Regions from separate parts of the Ewingella allii genome, predicted to be linked through region 2. Evidence: predicted binding sites of a transcription regulator. Region 2 holds the regulator's gene; each other region holds the start of a gene.
The links. Region 2 encodes PhoB, which activates phosphate uptake and scavenging genes when phosphate is short. Its sites were predicted from a motif close to CTGTCATAAAACTGNCNNAT; they were not measured.

Region 1 (5,479 bases), on a different contig from region 2:
TCCTGACTAACGTGTATCGCAACGACGAGTGGTTTATGAACCACGATCGCGACGATCAGGACCAGTTCTTCCGCGAGTCGGTTTTCAAATACAAGCTGTACCATCCGGGCCTGCTGGAAACTGACGGCATCTGCAAAGTCTATTTCACCTGCGACAGTCATGAAGAGTTGCTGCCGCTGGAAGAGGCGATTAATGCTCGCTGGGGCGACCGGGTTAACGTCAGCTTCTCGCTGCCGACCTGTCTGGAAGTGATGGCGGGGGGCGTCTCTAAGGGCCACGCGCTGGAGCAGGTGTCCAAGCTGATGGGTTATTCGCTGAAAGACTGCATCGCTTTTGGCGATGGCTTAAATGATTTGGAAATGCTAACCATGTCGGGCAAAGGTTGCCTGATGAGTGGTTCGCTGCCGCGTCTGAAAGCGGCGATGCCGGATGCTGAAATCATTGGCTCTAACGCTGATGACGCCGTGCCGCACTATCTGCGCAAAATGTATCTGTCCGAATCGGTGTAAATTCGGTTCTGCAAAAGCATAAAAAAAGCGGGCAGGGTGAAAACCTTGCCCGCTTTTTTATGGCGCTTTACTGCTGTGGCTGAGTCTGCTGGTGTTCTAAATAACTCACCGCTTTGTCCGGGAAGTCAGTGAACAGGCCGTCAACGCGGGCTTGCTGATAAAGGATCTTATACAGCGAGTCGACGTTTTTGGCGTACTTCGGCAGATCGTCGGCGCGAACGGTAAACGGATGCACCACCATGTTGCTGGCATGCGCTTCCGCCGTCATTGGCGTCAATTTCACGTTGTCCGGCGTGGAGTCGGTTGCCACCAGCATGTGGTAGTCAGGCCCGATGCCATCGGCGTACTCGGCGATCTTCTTCATCGCGCCCGGCTTGAACATCCAATCGTAGTTGTAGTTCACCCACTTGCCGTCTTTCTGCTCCTGCGTCTCATCCCACTTGGTGTAGGCGATCAGCTGAACCAGCTTCAGGTCCATACCCATTTTCGGCTCAAGCTCATTTTTAATGCGTTTCAGCTCGTTCGGGTCGAAGCATTGCAAATAGACATTGCTGCTTTTACTGGTGTAGCCGTACTGCTTGAGCACTTCCAACACCTTGGCAGAGATGTCTTTGCCTTCCTGACGGTGGAACCATGGGGCTTTGATCTCGGTGTAAATCCCCACGTTTTTGCCGGTTGAATGGTTCAGACCCTGAACGAATTCAATCTCTTCCTGGAAGGTGTGGACGCGGAAATCAGACTTGCCTATCGGGAAACGGCCCGGATAGGTTTGCACCTGCTTACCGTCTTTAATATCAAAGCCTTCGGTGAATTTCAGCGATTTGATTTCCGCCAGCGTGAAGTCGATGGCGTAGTAGCGGCCATCTTTGCGCGCCCGGTTCGGAAAGCGCTGGGCGACATCAGTGACGCGATCCAAATAGTGGTCATGTAAGACGACCAGCTGGTCGTCTTTGGTCATTACTAAGTCCTGCTCAAGGAAGTTAGCGCCCTGCGCGTAAGCCATGGCTTTCGCTGGCAGGGTATGTTCCGGCAGATAGCCGCTGGCGCCGCGGTGCGCGATAACAATCGGCTCTGCTGCGCTGGCGTAACAAGACGTGGCAATCAAACTCGCCAACAGGGTGCCTTTTACTATCTTACTTAAACGGTTCATCCGTTATGCTCCTTTTGCTAGATTTGCTTTGTGTTTGTTCTCGCTCAACATAGTCATAATCAATAGGATAACCGCCAGCACGCAGCCGCCAATCATCACGATAAAGCCGCCATCCCAGCCGAAGTAGTCAACGGTATAGCCAACGATGGCGCTCGCCGCCACCGAACCCCCCAGATAACCAAACAGGCCGGTGAAGCCCGCCGCGGTACCCGCTGCTTTCTTCGGTGCCAGTTCCAGCGCGTGCAGGCCAATCAGCATTACCGGGCCGTAAATCAGGAAGCCGATGGTGATCATACAGACCATGTCGATGCCCGGATTGCCCACCGGGTTCAGCCAGTACACCACGGTGGCGATAGTCACCAGCACCATGAAGAACACGCCGGTGGCGCCACGGTTACCTTTAAACACTTTGTCCGACATCCAGCCGCACAGCAGGGTGCCCGGAATCCCAGCGTATTCGTAGAGGAAGTAAGCCCAGGAGGACTTATCCAGCGCGAAGTGCTTCACTTCCTTCAGATAGGTTGGTGACCAGTCGAGGATGCCGTAGCGCAGCAGGTAAACGAACACGTTGGCGAGGGCGATATACCACAGCAGCTTGTTCGGCAAAATGTACTGCATGAAGATCTGCTTGGTGGTCAGCTCCTCCTCGGACTTCTCTTTGTCGTAGTCCGGCGGGTAGTCGTTTTTGTACTCTTCAATCGGCGGCAGGCCGCAGGATTGCGGGGTGTCTCGCATGGTGATGAAGGCGAACACCGCCAGCGCGATAGCCGCGAAAGCTGGCATATACAGCGCGGCTTTCCAGTCGTTAAACCACGCCATACCCAGCAGGAACAGCAGCGGAGGGATACCGCCACCGACGTTATGCGCGCAGTTCCACACCGACACAATCTGCCCGCGCTCTTTCTGCGACCACCAGTGAACCATGGTGCGCCCGCACGGCGGCCAGCCCATGCCCTGGAACCATCCGCAAAGGAACAGCAGGACAAACATAATGGCGATGCTGGAGGTCGCCCACGGCACGAAGCCCATGAACAGCATCACCGCCGCCGCCAGTATCAGGCCCGCTGGCAGGAAAACGCGAGGGTTGGAACGGTCAGAAACCGAACCCATGAGGAATTTCGAAATACCGTAGGCGATGGAGATGCCGGACAGGGCAAAGCCGAGGTCGCCACGGCTGAAACCTTGATCAATCAGGTAAGGCATCGCCAGCGCAAAGTTTTTGCGCACCAGATAGTAGGCGGCGTAGCCGAAGAAAATCCCCATGAAGATCTGCCAACGCAGGCGGCGGTAAAGGGGATCAACATGGTCGTCTGCCACGGGAGCCTTATGGGCTGCGGGCTTAAAGATACTGAGCATAAACGCCTCCAATGGCATAGATCAGAGCCACTCTCGTGAGCGACTGGCGATAAAACTGAACCTTTCATGTTCTATAACGAACGCCATGCTAGCGACATGAGCGTAAGCGAACTGTGATAGATGACAGAATTGTTACAGTTTTATGAAACAGGAGGCGGATTTTGCGGCATTGATTAACAATTGGAAATACGTAATAGCCCATTTTACTGGACAGAGATCACATTTTTGGTTTTTATGTTGCGCAGAAAATCACCGTGGCGCGGTTTTATTCGTTTTTGCGCGAATAAGTCCATAAAGAGGGTAATGTTTTAATGTGAAGAGGCGTGACAGGAACGGGGGGCCGAAAAGTAAAAAGCGGGGCAAGCCCCCGCTCTGGCAATTTGCAATCTGACTTACTGCACTTTCAGCGTATTGATAATGGCTTCAGCGGCAGTTTGCGCCTGCTGCTGATTATCGGCTGGCAGTGAGATTTGAATCGTCAGCAGATGGTCGTCTACTTTGCCCAAAATGATGGAAGAGTAGGCTTGCTGACCTGCTGAAGAGATGATGCTGTCGTACTGCTGCAACGTCTGCCCGTTGATCTGAATCGACTTATTGGTCACCACTTGCAGGTTGGTATCACGCGCGCGCTGCTGGTCTTGCAGGCGAGTTGCCAGCACTTCCAGCGACTCAGTGGTGTTGTCGCCAAGGATAACAATCACCGCTTTCTGGCCAGTTTTGTCAGCGTAAACGTGCATATTGTTGGCCTGACTGCCGAGCTTGCCGCTCTGGTCACTCATTCCCTGTGGCAGGGAGAAGGTCACTTTGCCGTCGAGCAGGCTTACCGGCACCGCCGTGGTGCTGGCAGCCGCCGCAGGCGCGCCCTTGTCGGCAGCGGCTTTATCGCTGGTATTTCCATCGCAAGCCGCAAGACCTGCAATCAGCACCGCCATTCCTGCAAATTTCACTAAGTTACGCATAAGGCATCCTTTGATTTTAACGCGCCATAGATTCTTGATTTAACTGCATCTATGGCAACTCATCCAGTAAACAAATGCAAGTCAGATTTATCTTTCGTCCTTGAAGTTGTAGCCGCGTTAGCTGCACTCTTTCATCCGAATCACTGACTTAAGTCAGCTCATCGGAATTCTCTCGTTTGCTGCCTTGCTACAACGTCAATGACTTTAGCTAAAAACCTTGAGTCGCCTGCGATTAGTGTGAACTCAGTGGAAATCGCGCGTCATGGCCGCTCTGCGACAGGCGTTTGAGCAGCATATTGAGCAGCACGCCGTACATCGGCAAGAAGAACACCAGACAGATCAGCACTTTGAAGGCGTAATCCACCATGGCGATCTCCACCCAGTGGTCGGCCATAAATGCATTGCTGCTTTTGTAGAAGGCGATGAAGAAGAAAGACAGAGTGTCGCTGATGTTGCCCAAGAACATGGCGGCGGCGGGCGCAATCCACCAGCGGCGCATTTGGCGCAGGCGGTTGAAGACGTGCACGTCGAGGATCTGCCCCAGCACGTAGGCCATAAAGCTGGCGGTGGCGATACGGGCAACCATGATATTGACGCTGCTCAGGGCTTCAAACCCTTGCCACTGTGCTTCAAAGAACAGGGCGGAAATCACATAGGAGATCACCAGCGCGGGCATCATGACGGACAAAATAATGCGTCGAGCCAGCGGCGCGCCAAAAATACGCACGGTCAGGTCGGTTGCCAGAAAGATGAACGGAAAAGTGAAAGCACCCCAGGTGGTGTGCAGGCCGAAAGCAGAAACCGGCAGCTGTACCAGATAGTTACTGGAAGTGATGATGGCGATATGGAATAAAGATAGCCATATCAACGCATTAAAGCGCTGTTGCTCAGTGAACGAATACATAGATTGTGGCCTTTTTATACCCTTCACCTGCTCGCTGACGCCTTTGGGCGACAACGCATGATGTCGAGTGTGGTTGATTGGGGTGAGGGAACCCAATGTTTATCGATTTAGGTGCGCGACTCTTTCTGTGAATTCACTCTTAGGATGAACTAACAATCAAGCGCGCGGCGCGCATGTTAACTGTTTAGACGGGTAATGCAATGGTTAATTTTAGCGCAATCGTTGGCGCAGGTTGCTCCTGAAAATCTGCGGCGTATACTCGTCATCCTTCAAAGCGCGGCGATGTTAGCCGGGCCCACGACGTGAGACAGACCATGAATGATCCCTTTTTGAACCCTGACCACCAGTTAGATGCCTTAGGTTTGCGCTGCCCCGAGCCCGTGATGATGGTGCGTAAAACGGTGCGTGGCATGAAAGACGGCGAAACCCTGCTGGTGATCGCGGATGACCCCGCCACCACCCGCGACATTCCGGGTTTCTGCCGTTTTATGGAACATACGTTGCTAGCGGCCGACACTGAACAGCTGCCGTACCGCTATTTGCTGGCGAAAGGGCTTCTCCAGCCGGAGTAACTGCTTACTGTTTCTTCTTGCGCAGCAGG
Region 2 (5,479 bases):
CCACTTCCACCGGCAGGTCGGCGGTGAGAGCCTGAATGCGGCGTTGAATATCGCTCAGGTAGTCCTGCGTGGCGACCTCGATATCCAGCCACACCGGCTGGTCGCGGGCGGCGTCGGTAAACTGTTTCAGCTGCTGTTCAATCTCGGCCAAAGAGCCCTTGATCATCTGCATCGGCTGGAATTGCGGGATCTCCAGCGTGTCGATGCTGTTTAACTGGTCGCCGGTGAAATCCAATAAATAGACGCTTTTCACCTTACTCAGCTCGTCGAAGCTCAGGGCAATCGGCGAGCCGCTGTAGCGAATATGCTCGGTTTTCGCCACGCACTGGGCGCGGTGAATGTGCCCAAGGGCGACATAATCCACCGGCGGGAAAGCCTGCGCCGGGAAGGCGTCGAGGGTGCCGATATAAATGTCGCGCACCGAGTCCGAGGTGCTGACGCCGACGGTGGTCAGGTGGCCGGTGGCAATAATGGGCAGAGGCAGGCCCAGTTTCTGGCGTTCGGCCTGCGCTGCCTGATACAGCGCGTCATAGTGCGCGGCGATGGCTTCCTGTAACGCCAGCTGCTTGTCGCTGCCGGACTGCCCGGCCTGACTGGCAATCAGGTCGCGCGGGCGCAGGAAGGGGATGGCGCACAGTACCGCGCCCGGCGTGCCGTCGCGATGATTTAAGGTCAGAACCTGCTGGGATAAGTCTTCGCCCACGGTGGCAATTACGCGGGTATTCAGGCAGGAGAGCAGCTCGCGGGACTCATTCAGCGTGGCGACCGAGTCGTGGTTACCCGCCAGCACGATCAGCTGGCAGCCGGTACTTTGCAGATCGACCACAAAACGGTTGTACAGCTCGCGAGCATAGCTCGGCGGCGAGCCGGTATCAAAGATGTCACCTGCCACAATCACGGCGTCAACCTGATGGCGCTCCACCTGTTCTATCAACCAGCGCAAAAACGCCTGATGCTCGGCGGCACGGCTTTTGGTGAAGAAATACTGGCCTAAGTGCCAGTCTGAAGTGTGGATCAGGCGCATGAAACTCCCGTTGTTGGTGTGCTGCAACAGTTTGCCGCAAAGTATAAACGTCAGGCTGGGGGCTGTCCTCGCTAAATCAGGCGGATTTCAACGACATGACGCATTAATGAAGGCTTAGCTACACTTAGTTTGGCTGCTGAGCGATTTTCATAAAAATGTCACAAAACTGACGCATAATCCCCTCCGCAATCAAACAATGATCGCTAACCTTTTGGCAGGACCTACGATGGCTAGACGTATTTTAGTGGTTGAAGATGAAGCTCCGATCCGTGAAATGGTGTGCTTTGTACTGGAACAAAACGGCTACCAGGCAGTGGAAGCAGAAGATTTCGACTCGGCAGTAGCCCGGTTGATTGAGCCATTCCCCGAGCTTATTTTGCTCGACTGGATGTTACCGGGCGGTTCCGGCATTCAGTTTATCAAACATCTCAAACGCGAAGCGCTAACGCGTGAAATCCCGGTCATGATGCTGACAGCCCGTGGCGAAGAGGAAGACCGAGTGCGCGGTCTGGAAGTGGGCGCGGACGACTACATCACCAAGCCTTTCTCTCCGAAAGAGCTGGTGGCGCGTATTAAAGCCGTAATGCGTCGAATTTCCCCGATGGCGGTGGAAGAAGTGATCGACATGCAGGGGCTGAGCCTCGACCCGTCCTCTCATCGCGTTATGGCGAACGAGCAGGCGCTGGACATGGGGCCGACAGAATTCAAATTGCTGCACTTCTTTATGACGCATTCTGAGCGGGTTTACAGCCGTGAGCAGTTGCTGAATAACGTCTGGGGCACTAACGTTTATGTTGAAGATCGCACGGTAGACGTTCATATTCGTCGCTTGCGTAAAGCGTTAGAAACCAGCGGACATGACAGAATGATTCAAACGGTACGTGGAACGGGTTACCGGTTCTCTACCCGTTACTGAGTCATTTATACCCTTGATACTTCAGGATGTCTGGGCGCAAGGCCGCGCTCGGTAACCCCATGATTTTGGGTATAGTATGTAGGGGCCTTTCGGCTCGCCGCAGCGGAGAATCTGTGTGTTAGAACGTCTGTCCTGGAAGCGTCTGGCGGGGGAACTGTTTCTGTTCTGTCTGCCAGCATTGATCATCGGTATTTTCTTCGGCCATTACGGATGGCTGCTATTTGCGTCGCTGCTGGCGGCGCTGGGCTGGAACTATTATAACCAGCTTAAACTCTCTCACTGGCTGTGGCTCGATCGCAGCATCACCCCACCAAATGGCCGCTGGAGCTGGGAACCGCTGTTTTATGGGTTGAACCAGATGCAAATGCGTAACCGTCGGCGGCGGCGTGAACTCGGTCAACTCATCAAACGTTTTCGCAGCGGGGCAGAGTCTCTGCCCGATGCCGTGGTGCTGGCGACCGAAGAAGGCAATATTTTCTGGTGTAACGGCTTGGCTCAGGATTTGTTGGGATTCCGCTGGCCGGAAGATAACGGGCAGCATATCTTCAACCTGCTGCGTTACCCCGAGTTTCGCAGTTGGATTCAGAACCGAGAATTTAACCGCGCGCTGAATTTGCAGCTCAATAATGAGCACTACGTTGAGTTCCGCGTGATGCCTTATTCCGAAGGTCAGCTGCTGATGGTGGCGCGTGACGTCACCCAAATGCGTCAGTTGGAAGGGGCGCGTCGCAACTTCTTTGCCAACGTCAGCCATGAGCTGCGCACGCCACTGACCGTGTTGCAGGGCTATCTGGAGATGATGGAAGACGCCAAGCTGGAAGAGCCTTTCCGCAGCAAGGCGCTGGACACCATGCAGGAGCAGACGCGACGCATGGACGGACTGGTGAAACAGCTGCTGACGCTGTCTCGCATCGAAGCAGCCACCAACATTGATCTCAATGAGAAGGTGGATATGCCGCTGATGATGGGCATGCTGGAGCGCGAGGTGCAGACTTTAAGTAATGGTCGCCACGAGATTGTGTTCCGCGTAAACGACAAGTTGCAGGTGTTTGGCAATGAGGATCAGCTGCGCAGCGCGGTGTCTAACCTGGTGTATAACTCGGTGAACCACACGCCGACTGGCACGCGCATTGAAGTCAGCTGGCAGCAAACGCCGCTGGGGGCGCAGTTTCAGGTCAGTGATAACGGGCCGGGCATTGAGCCACAGCACCTGCCGCGCCTGACGGAGCGCTTCTACCGCGTCGACAAAGCGCGATCTAGACAGACGGGCGGCAGCGGGCTGGGGCTGGCAATCGTTAAGCACGCGCTCAGCCACCACAACTCAAAGCTGGATATCATGAGCGAAGTGGGTGTCGGCACGCGATTTATGTTTACCCTGCCACAGCGTCTGGTGGTGCCAGCCAGTTCCGCTACGCCGGGCAAAGTGAAAGATACGAAGTAATATTCTGCTGGCATGAATGTTAAAAAATAAAAGCTGCTCATCGGGCAGCTTTTTTCTTTTATGCCAGAGGCTTACCCCAGCCTGCCAATCAGTAGCTCAACCTTTCATTAACACCTTATAAACGTACGGGAAACGACCCGTTCTTGGCGATTTCGCGCAGTTTTAGCGGCAATAGTCTGTATCTTGTGCTTAATTTGATGAATAATCATACATATCATGTTTTGCATATCTCTAGTGACTTAGTGATATGCACTGCTTTTTGGTAAAAGTCTGGTCTAAGGCTCTGCTTTTTGGATCTCGGCTTGCCTTTTCACGACATAAACGTTTACCTTACCGCCCGCTGTCGCTGAACTATTCCTGAATTACAACATTTCATCTGCATATCATCAGGCATTTTAGGCTTCTTTCTCTCCTCGAAATGGCATTGTCAGGCGGTTATCTCGCTCATTGACGTTATAACGAAAGAACAGGCGTTAGCATCGGTCACTTTATTCATTTGAACAGGCAACACGACACCAATCATGAGTACTCGTTTATCAAGCAAAGATATTTTGGCGTTGGGCTTTATGACCTTCGCCTTATTCGTCGGTGCCGGGAATATCATCTTCCCGCCGATGGTCGGTTTACAGGCCGGTCCCGCAGTCTGGTGGGCGGCGGCAGGGTTTATGATAACCGCCGTGGGCCTGCCGGTCATGACCGTGATTGCACTGGCTCGTGTGGGTGGTGGTGTTGACGCGCTGAGCTCGCCGATTGGCCGCGCCGCGGGCATTTTGCTGGCTACGGTTTGCTATCTGGCCGTCGGGCCGCTGTTCGCCACGCCGCGTACTGCCACCGTCTCTTTTGAAGTCGGGATCGCACCACTAACCGGCGACGGCCCGCTGCCGCTGTTCATTTATAGCGTCGTTTACTTCGCGCTGGTGATTGGTATCTCCCTCTATCCGGGCCGCCTGCTGGACACCGTGGGCCACTTCCTCGCGCCGCTGAAAATGGTCGCGCTGGGCGTTTTAGGTCTGGCCGCCGTGTTGTGGCCAGCGGGGCAGAGCATGCCTGCTGCCGAAGCCTACCAGCACGTGCCTTTCTCCAGCGGTTTCGTCAATGGTTACCTGACGATGGATACGCTGGGCGCGATGGTGTTTGGTATTGTAATTGTTAACGCGGCGCGCTCTCGCGGCGTGTCTGACGCCAAGCTGCTGACTCGCTACACTATTTTGGCGGGCCTGATTGCCGGTGTCGGCCTGATGCTGGTCTACCTCAGCCTGTTCAAGCTGGGCGAAAATAGCGCCTCGCTGGTGCCTGACGCCACTAACGGCGCGGTTATTCTGCATGCTTATGTCGAACACACCTTCGGCGGCGTGGGTAGCTTCTTCCTTGGCGCGCTGATTTTCATCGCCTGTATGGTGACGGCGGTGGGCCTGACCTGCGCCTGCGCGGAGTTCTTCGCCCAGTATCTGCCACTCTCTTACCGCTCGCTGGTGTTTATCCTCGGCCTGTTCTCTATGCTGGTGTCGAATCTGGGCCTGAGCCATTTGATTCAGATTTCTATCCCGGTGCTGACGGCGATTTACCCGCCTTGTATCGTGCTGGTGGTGCTGAGCTTCACCCTGCGCTGGTGGAATAGCACCACGCGCATCGTGGCACCGGTAATGGTGGTTAGCCTGTTGTTCGGACTGGTCGATGGCGTTAAAGCCTCGGCTCTGGCTGATATCATGCCAGCCTGGACTGCGAATCTGCCGCTGGCGGCGCAGGGCCTGGCATGGCTGCCACCTTCGCTGGTGATGCTGGTTCTCGCTGGGATTTACGACAAGATTAGCGGACCGCGCAGCGTGACGGCTCATCAGTAAATGACATTGGTGGTTCACTGGCGTCACGTTTCAGTCATATAATTGCGTTTGAAGAATGTTTCGCCAATCAGGCCACGGAAAACCCTTCCGTGGCTTTTTCATTGGTTTGAGTCCCTCATCAGCCTTGATGAACAAAAGAATTGGATAAATTCACATGCAGCAATCAGTTGAGAAAGAGCCGCCAGCGACTAAGTTAAAGCGCGGCCTGACTACCCGACACATTCGCTTTATGGCGCTCGGCTCGGCCATCGGCACCG
Region 3 (5,479 bases), on a different contig from region 2:
CTGACTTGGTCGTAACGGTCAAGTTTGATGGACGTCATCAGCTCTTGGCCGATGCCCCCTGCCCCGACCAGCCCCAGAATGGTTGACTGGCGGAAGTTAATCTCCAGACGCATAAAGCTGTAGGAGAGGAAAATCGGTTTGACCTGCGGCCAGAGAGCAAAGCGCATGCGCTGCAAACGCCCGGCTCCGCAAGACTTCAAGCCGCGAACCGGCTTGTCAGAGGCGGTTTCAATCGACTCATAAAACAGTTTGGTCAGGCTGCCCACGGTGTGCAGGGTCAGGGCGATAAAGCCCGGAATAGCCCCGACGCCGAACGCCATGACGCACATTACCGCCCACGCCAGCTCGGGCATGGTGCGCAGGAAAGCCACAAAAGTGCGGATACTAAATTTGAGCCATTTCGGCGAGTCGGTGTTACTGGCGGCCATAAAAGCCAGCAAGGTGGCGAGCGCGGTGGATAAAATCGTCGATGAGAGCGCCAGTTGAATGGTTTCCCAAATCAGCGGCAGCTGAATATTCAGACGGTATCCCCAATAAGCCAGCGAACCTTCAGTGTGACCATCAGCAAACAGTTTTGACCAGTGCAATACCGGCACGGTTTCGCCAATATAATCGAAGAAGTGTGGAGCAGAGAAAAATACGGTTTTCAGATTGAGTTCAGAAACATTGCCGGACCATAAATAGAGCAGCAGCATTATTCCCGACCATACCAGCGCTTCACGTTTTTGTTTGCCGCGAATTTGCTGATAATAACGATTGAAGTCTTTATTCAAAATAATGATTCCGTATTTCTATCGATATTAAAGAGTAAAATATATGCAGGCGTTATTGTCGCAGGCAATTTGGATGCGGCCAGCGCGCAGGATCCGCAGCGTACATAAAGTACGTGAGCAATCCGAGCACTGCCCGCATTCAAGTGGCAAGTAAAATAGCCTGTTAGCGAGAACCCTTAGTCAATTCACGCTTCATGTCAATAATCTGTTGATATTCGGCCAGTGACGTTTCACCAATATGCATCGTGCCGCCCACTGCTTTAACGAAGCAGGCGTGATCGCTGGTGTCCAATTTCTTAATAGCGGCAACCAGTTTCGCTTTGAAATCAGCTGGCAGGTCGCTACGCACTAAGATTGGGCCGTTTGGAATTAACGGAGATTCCCAAATAATACGGATTTTCTTCATCAGGTCCGGGTGATCCATACGGATCATACGGTTGAACGCGCCAGAGGTGTACCCTGTTTCGCGGTCGCCAATCATCGAAGCCCAGGTTACTGCGCCAGCGAATTGGCCGTTCAGCACGCCCAGAATGTCCTGCTCGTGGCCGCCGGAGAAGGTGACGCTAGAGAAGAAGTTGTTGTATTTGTTATCCGTGTTGCCGCCAAACTCTTTCTTGAAGGCTTGGTTAGGGATCAGGTAACCCGAGGTGGAATCTGGGTCAGCGAACCCAAAGGCCGTGCCTTTCAGGTCAGATAATTTTTTGTACGGGCTGTCGGCTTTTACCACCACGATAGAGTGGTAACCGCGAGATTTGTCGGTGTCATCAATAGTAATACCTACCAGATCGACGGCTTTCGGGTTATTAATATACACCGAAGCGTAAGATGAAGGTGACATGCTTAATACCATGTCAACTTTCCCGCCTAATAATCCCTGAATAACCCCTGAATAGTCAGAAGAGTTACGCAGTTTAGTATCTACATTTAATTCTTTATCAAAGAAATCTTTCACACACTGATTATCGCCAATCTGTTGAGTGGCATTCTGGCCACCCAGGATACCCAGATTTAATTCTTTAGGCGCATCTGCTGCCATGCTGTGCATTACGGTAAAAGTACCTGCCACCAATACCGCCAGACGTAATAACTTCTTCATGTAATAATGACCTTGTGTAGATGGAGAGAAAGTTGAAATAAATAAAAACAATGAATATTACAAACTACTTATTGTGACGAATAAATAAGATCAATGAGATGATTCGCCGTCTTCACCATAAAGTTGATGAAGAATCGAATCATTTAAATCATCAGGATGCCCGTCGAAAATAATCTGCCCTTTGGCAATACCAATCACGCGGGTGCAGAAGTCTTTCACCAGTTCAACCGAGTGCAGGTTGACCATCACGGCGATATTCTCTTCGCTGACCTTTTTCAACGCGTTCATGATGCGCAGCGTGTTTTTTGGGTCCAGCGAGGCCACCGGCTCATCGGCCAGCAGAATTTTGGGGTTTTGCATTAATGCGCGACAGATAGCAACGCGCTGCATCTGTCCACCAGAGAGGTTCTCGGCGCGCTGCAAGGCGTGCGGCAACATATGCAACCACTCCAGCAAGGAGATAGCGCGGGCGCGGTCTTCGTCGTCGAATTGGTTAAAGAAAGATTTGAAAGTAGAAGTCTGGCTGAGGCGGCCCAAGAGTACGTTGGTCAAGACGTCTAGACGAGGTACCAGACAGAAATCCTGAAAAATCATGCCACAGCCTGAACGCCAGCGGCGCAGCGCCTTGCCAGTCAAACCGGCTAACTGCTGCTGTTCGCCATTTTCGTAATGGCAGACAACGCTACCGTCAGACAGAGGGATGGTGCCGTTCAGCACGTGCAGTAAGGTTGATTTACCCGCCCCAGAGCGACCAATCACCGCCACGAACTCACCGGCGTGCAGATCAAAATTGATGTCATTCAGAACGCGCTGTCCTGATTTGTAGGATTTCACTAATCCTTTAACGTCTAAAACTTTGTTCTGTTGCAGCGTGCGGGCCTGTGGATATTCGGCCTGTGCCAGCTTAAGTTGAGCTTGCGCCATGGTGCGTTCTCTCGGTTGCCTACAGATTCTGGCAATCATTAAGCGGGAGATTTGTGACACATTGATGATGCTTTAATAACCATCCCATGACGCTCAAATATGAACCCTTCCTTTAATATCATTTAAGCCTATGATTATTCAGGGCAGCGATTTTGGCCCTCTGGGTAATAAGTGAGGAATAGGACATGAGCATTCATCAGGATAATCAGACGCTGATCACGCGTCTGAAAGAGATCGTCGGCTACCGCCATGTACTCACCGGCGACAGCAATACCGAGCGCTACCGCAAGGGTTTTCGCTCCGGCGGTGGTAAAGCCTTAGCGGTAGTGTTTCCGCAGACCCTGCTCCAGCAGTGGCAACTGCTCAAGGCCTGCGTCGAGGCTGACAAGATTGTCATTATGCAGGCGGCCAACACCGGACTGACCGAAGGCTCGACGCCGAGCGGCGATGATTATGACCGCGATATCGTCATCTTCAGCACCCTCAAGCTCGACCATATTGAACTGCTCGACGGCGGCAATCAGGTGATTGGCTTCCCCGGTAGCACCTTATATAAGCTGGAAAAAATCCTCAAACCTTACGGCCGCGAGCCGCATTCGGTGATTGGCTCCTCCTGTATTGGCGCGTCGGTGGTCGGCGGTATCTGCAATAACTCCGGCGGATCGCTGGTCAAACGCGGCCCGGCTTACACCGAAATGGCGCTCTACGCGCAGATTGACGAACAGGGTCAGCTGCAGCTGATTAACCACTTGGGGATTGAGCTGGGCGACACGCCAGAGCAGATCCTCACCCGGCTGGAGAAAGGCAATTTCAGCGCCAACGAAGTGCATCACGACCAGCGTTTGGCCTCTGACCATGACTACGCCGAGCGCGTGCGCGACGTCGATGCCGACACCCCTTCTCGCTTCAACGCCGACCAGCGCCGCCTTTTTGAAGCCTCCGGCTGCGCGGGCAAGCTGGCGGTCTTTGCCGTGCGTCTGGACACCTTCCCGGCGGAAAGCCAGCAGCAAGTTTTCTATATCGGCACCAACAGCACGGCGGTGTTGACCGAGCTGCGTCGCCAGATTCTGGGTGATTTCAAAAACCTGCCGGTGGCCGGTGAGTACATGCACCGCGACATTTTTGATATCACCGAAGTCTACGGCAAAGACACTTTCATGATGATCGACAAGCTCGGCACCGACAAAATGCCGGACATGTTCAGCGCCAAAGGCAAGTTTGACGCCCACGCCAGCAAAGTGCCTTTCCTGCCGAAGAACTTTAGCGACCGCGTGATGCAGTGCATCAGCAAGGCGCTGCCGAACCACCTGCCGCCGCGCATGAAAAAATACCGTGACCGCTATGAGCATCACCTGTTGTTGAAAATGTCCGGTGACGGCATCGCCGAGGCGCAAAGCTTCCTCACTGAATTCTTTAAACAGCACGAAGGCGACTTCTTTGTCTGTACTGACGAAGAGGGCAAGAAAGCCTTTCTGCATCGCTTCGCCGCCGCCGGGGCCGCCGTGCGCTATCACGCGGTGCACGAAAAAGAAGTGGAAGACATTTTGGCACTGGACATCGCCCTGCGCCGCAACGACCGCGACTGGTTCGAAACGCTGCCTGCTGAAATCGACAATCAGTTAGTCGCCAAGCTCTACTATGGCCACTTTATGTGTCACGTTTTTCATCAGGATTACATTGTCAAGAAAGGGGCTGACAGCAAGAAGCTCAAGCACCAGATGTTGGAAATCCTCGATGCGAAAGGCGCGGAGTACCCCGCCGAGCACAACGTCGGGCATCTCTATATCGCCAAGCCGCATCTGAAAGCCTTCTATCAGCAAGCCGACCCGACCAATAGCTTCAACCCCGGCATTGGCAAAACCAGCAAGCTTAAAGGCTGGCGGGAATAGCCATTTCGCAGGCATAAAAAAGGCAGGGATGAGCCATCGCCTCTCCCTGCCTCAATGCGTTACATCAGGTCAGAACAGTTTCGCGCCATAACCCCACATCAATACGGTCAGGGCCAGCAGCAGCTCTAGCACCAGCACGCCCATCGCCAGCGTCGAGCTGGAAAACAGGAAGCCTTCGCGGTGGTCAATATTGAGGAAGTTAGGGATGCCGAGATAGAGCAAATAGCCGCTATAGCACAGGCCAATTAGCCCGACGAACAGGCACAGCCAGACCATCGGATAGAGCGCCACGATGCCGCTGAGGAACATCGGCGTCGCCACATAACCGGCGAAAACAATACAGCTATTCAGCGTGGGTCGACTGTCATAGCGACGAGCCATCCAGTAGATGATCCGCCCCATCAGCGCCACCGCGCCAAGCATCAATACATAGAAAATCACGGCAATATAAGAGGCGGTGAACAGGGAAACAATCAGTCGCTGACCGTCGCCAAAGTTCCATCCCAACTGGGTGGTCCCGATAAAGGAGCACACCACCGGGATCAGCGCCATAAGCAATACGTGATGAAAATAGACGTGTGAGACGGTTTCCCGCTCGCGCTGGATTTGTTGCAATTCTGGACCGGGACGGGACATCAGTCCCCAGACATGATTGACCATGGTACACCCCCATAAACGCCGGAAACCGCCAACGGCGCGGGTGATAATGACCTTCCGGGATGCAGCGTCACAGGGCGTGTCACACGCATTAAGAAGGTGGCGGCATGAATTAATTATAGTTCGCCCTGTTTTTTCTG

Region 1: the regulator PhoB is predicted to act here: its motif matches at 3,145-3,164, upstream of glpT (glycerol-3-phosphate transporter).
Region 3: the regulator PhoB is predicted to act here: its motif matches at 2,834-2,853, upstream of phnC (phosphonate ABC transporter ATP-binding protein).

Annotation. Positions count from the first base shown of each region.
Region 1 is NZ_JAWUDN010000011.1:59,440-64,918, reverse strand. Features, by position in the region: gene yigL (sugar/pyridoxal phosphate phosphatase YigL) at 1-509, shown strand, start outside; gene glpQ (glycerophosphodiester phosphodiesterase) at 577-1,659, opposite strand; gene glpT (glycerol-3-phosphate transporter) at 1,663-3,015, opposite strand; gene SBO83_RS19600 (DcrB family lipoprotein) at 3,408-3,974, opposite strand; gene SBO83_RS19595 (7-cyano-7-deazaguanine/7-aminomethyl-7-deazaguanine transporter) at 4,207-4,878, opposite strand; gene tusA (sulfurtransferase TusA) at 5,193-5,450, shown strand; gene SBO83_RS19585 (zinc/cadmium/mercury/lead-transporting ATPase) at 5,455-5,479, opposite strand, start outside.
Region 2 is NZ_JAWUDN010000002.1:321,190-326,668, reverse strand. Features, by position in the region: gene sbcD (exonuclease subunit SbcD) at 1-1,024, opposite strand, end outside; gene phoB (phosphate response regulator transcription factor PhoB) at 1,251-1,940, shown strand; gene phoR (phosphate regulon sensor histidine kinase PhoR) at 2,056-3,381, shown strand; gene brnQ (branched-chain amino acid transport system II carrier protein) at 3,903-5,222, shown strand; gene proY (proline-specific permease ProY) at 5,377-5,479, shown strand, end outside.
Region 3 is NZ_JAWUDN010000001.1:375,050-380,528, reverse strand. Features, by position in the region: gene phnE (phosphonate ABC transporter, permease protein PhnE) at 1-773, opposite strand, end outside; gene phnD (phosphonate ABC transporter substrate-binding protein) at 937-1,869, opposite strand; gene phnC (phosphonate ABC transporter ATP-binding protein) at 1,960-2,793, opposite strand; gene dld (D-lactate dehydrogenase) at 2,979-4,682, shown strand; gene SBO83_RS01800 (YIP1 family protein) at 4,752-5,342, opposite strand.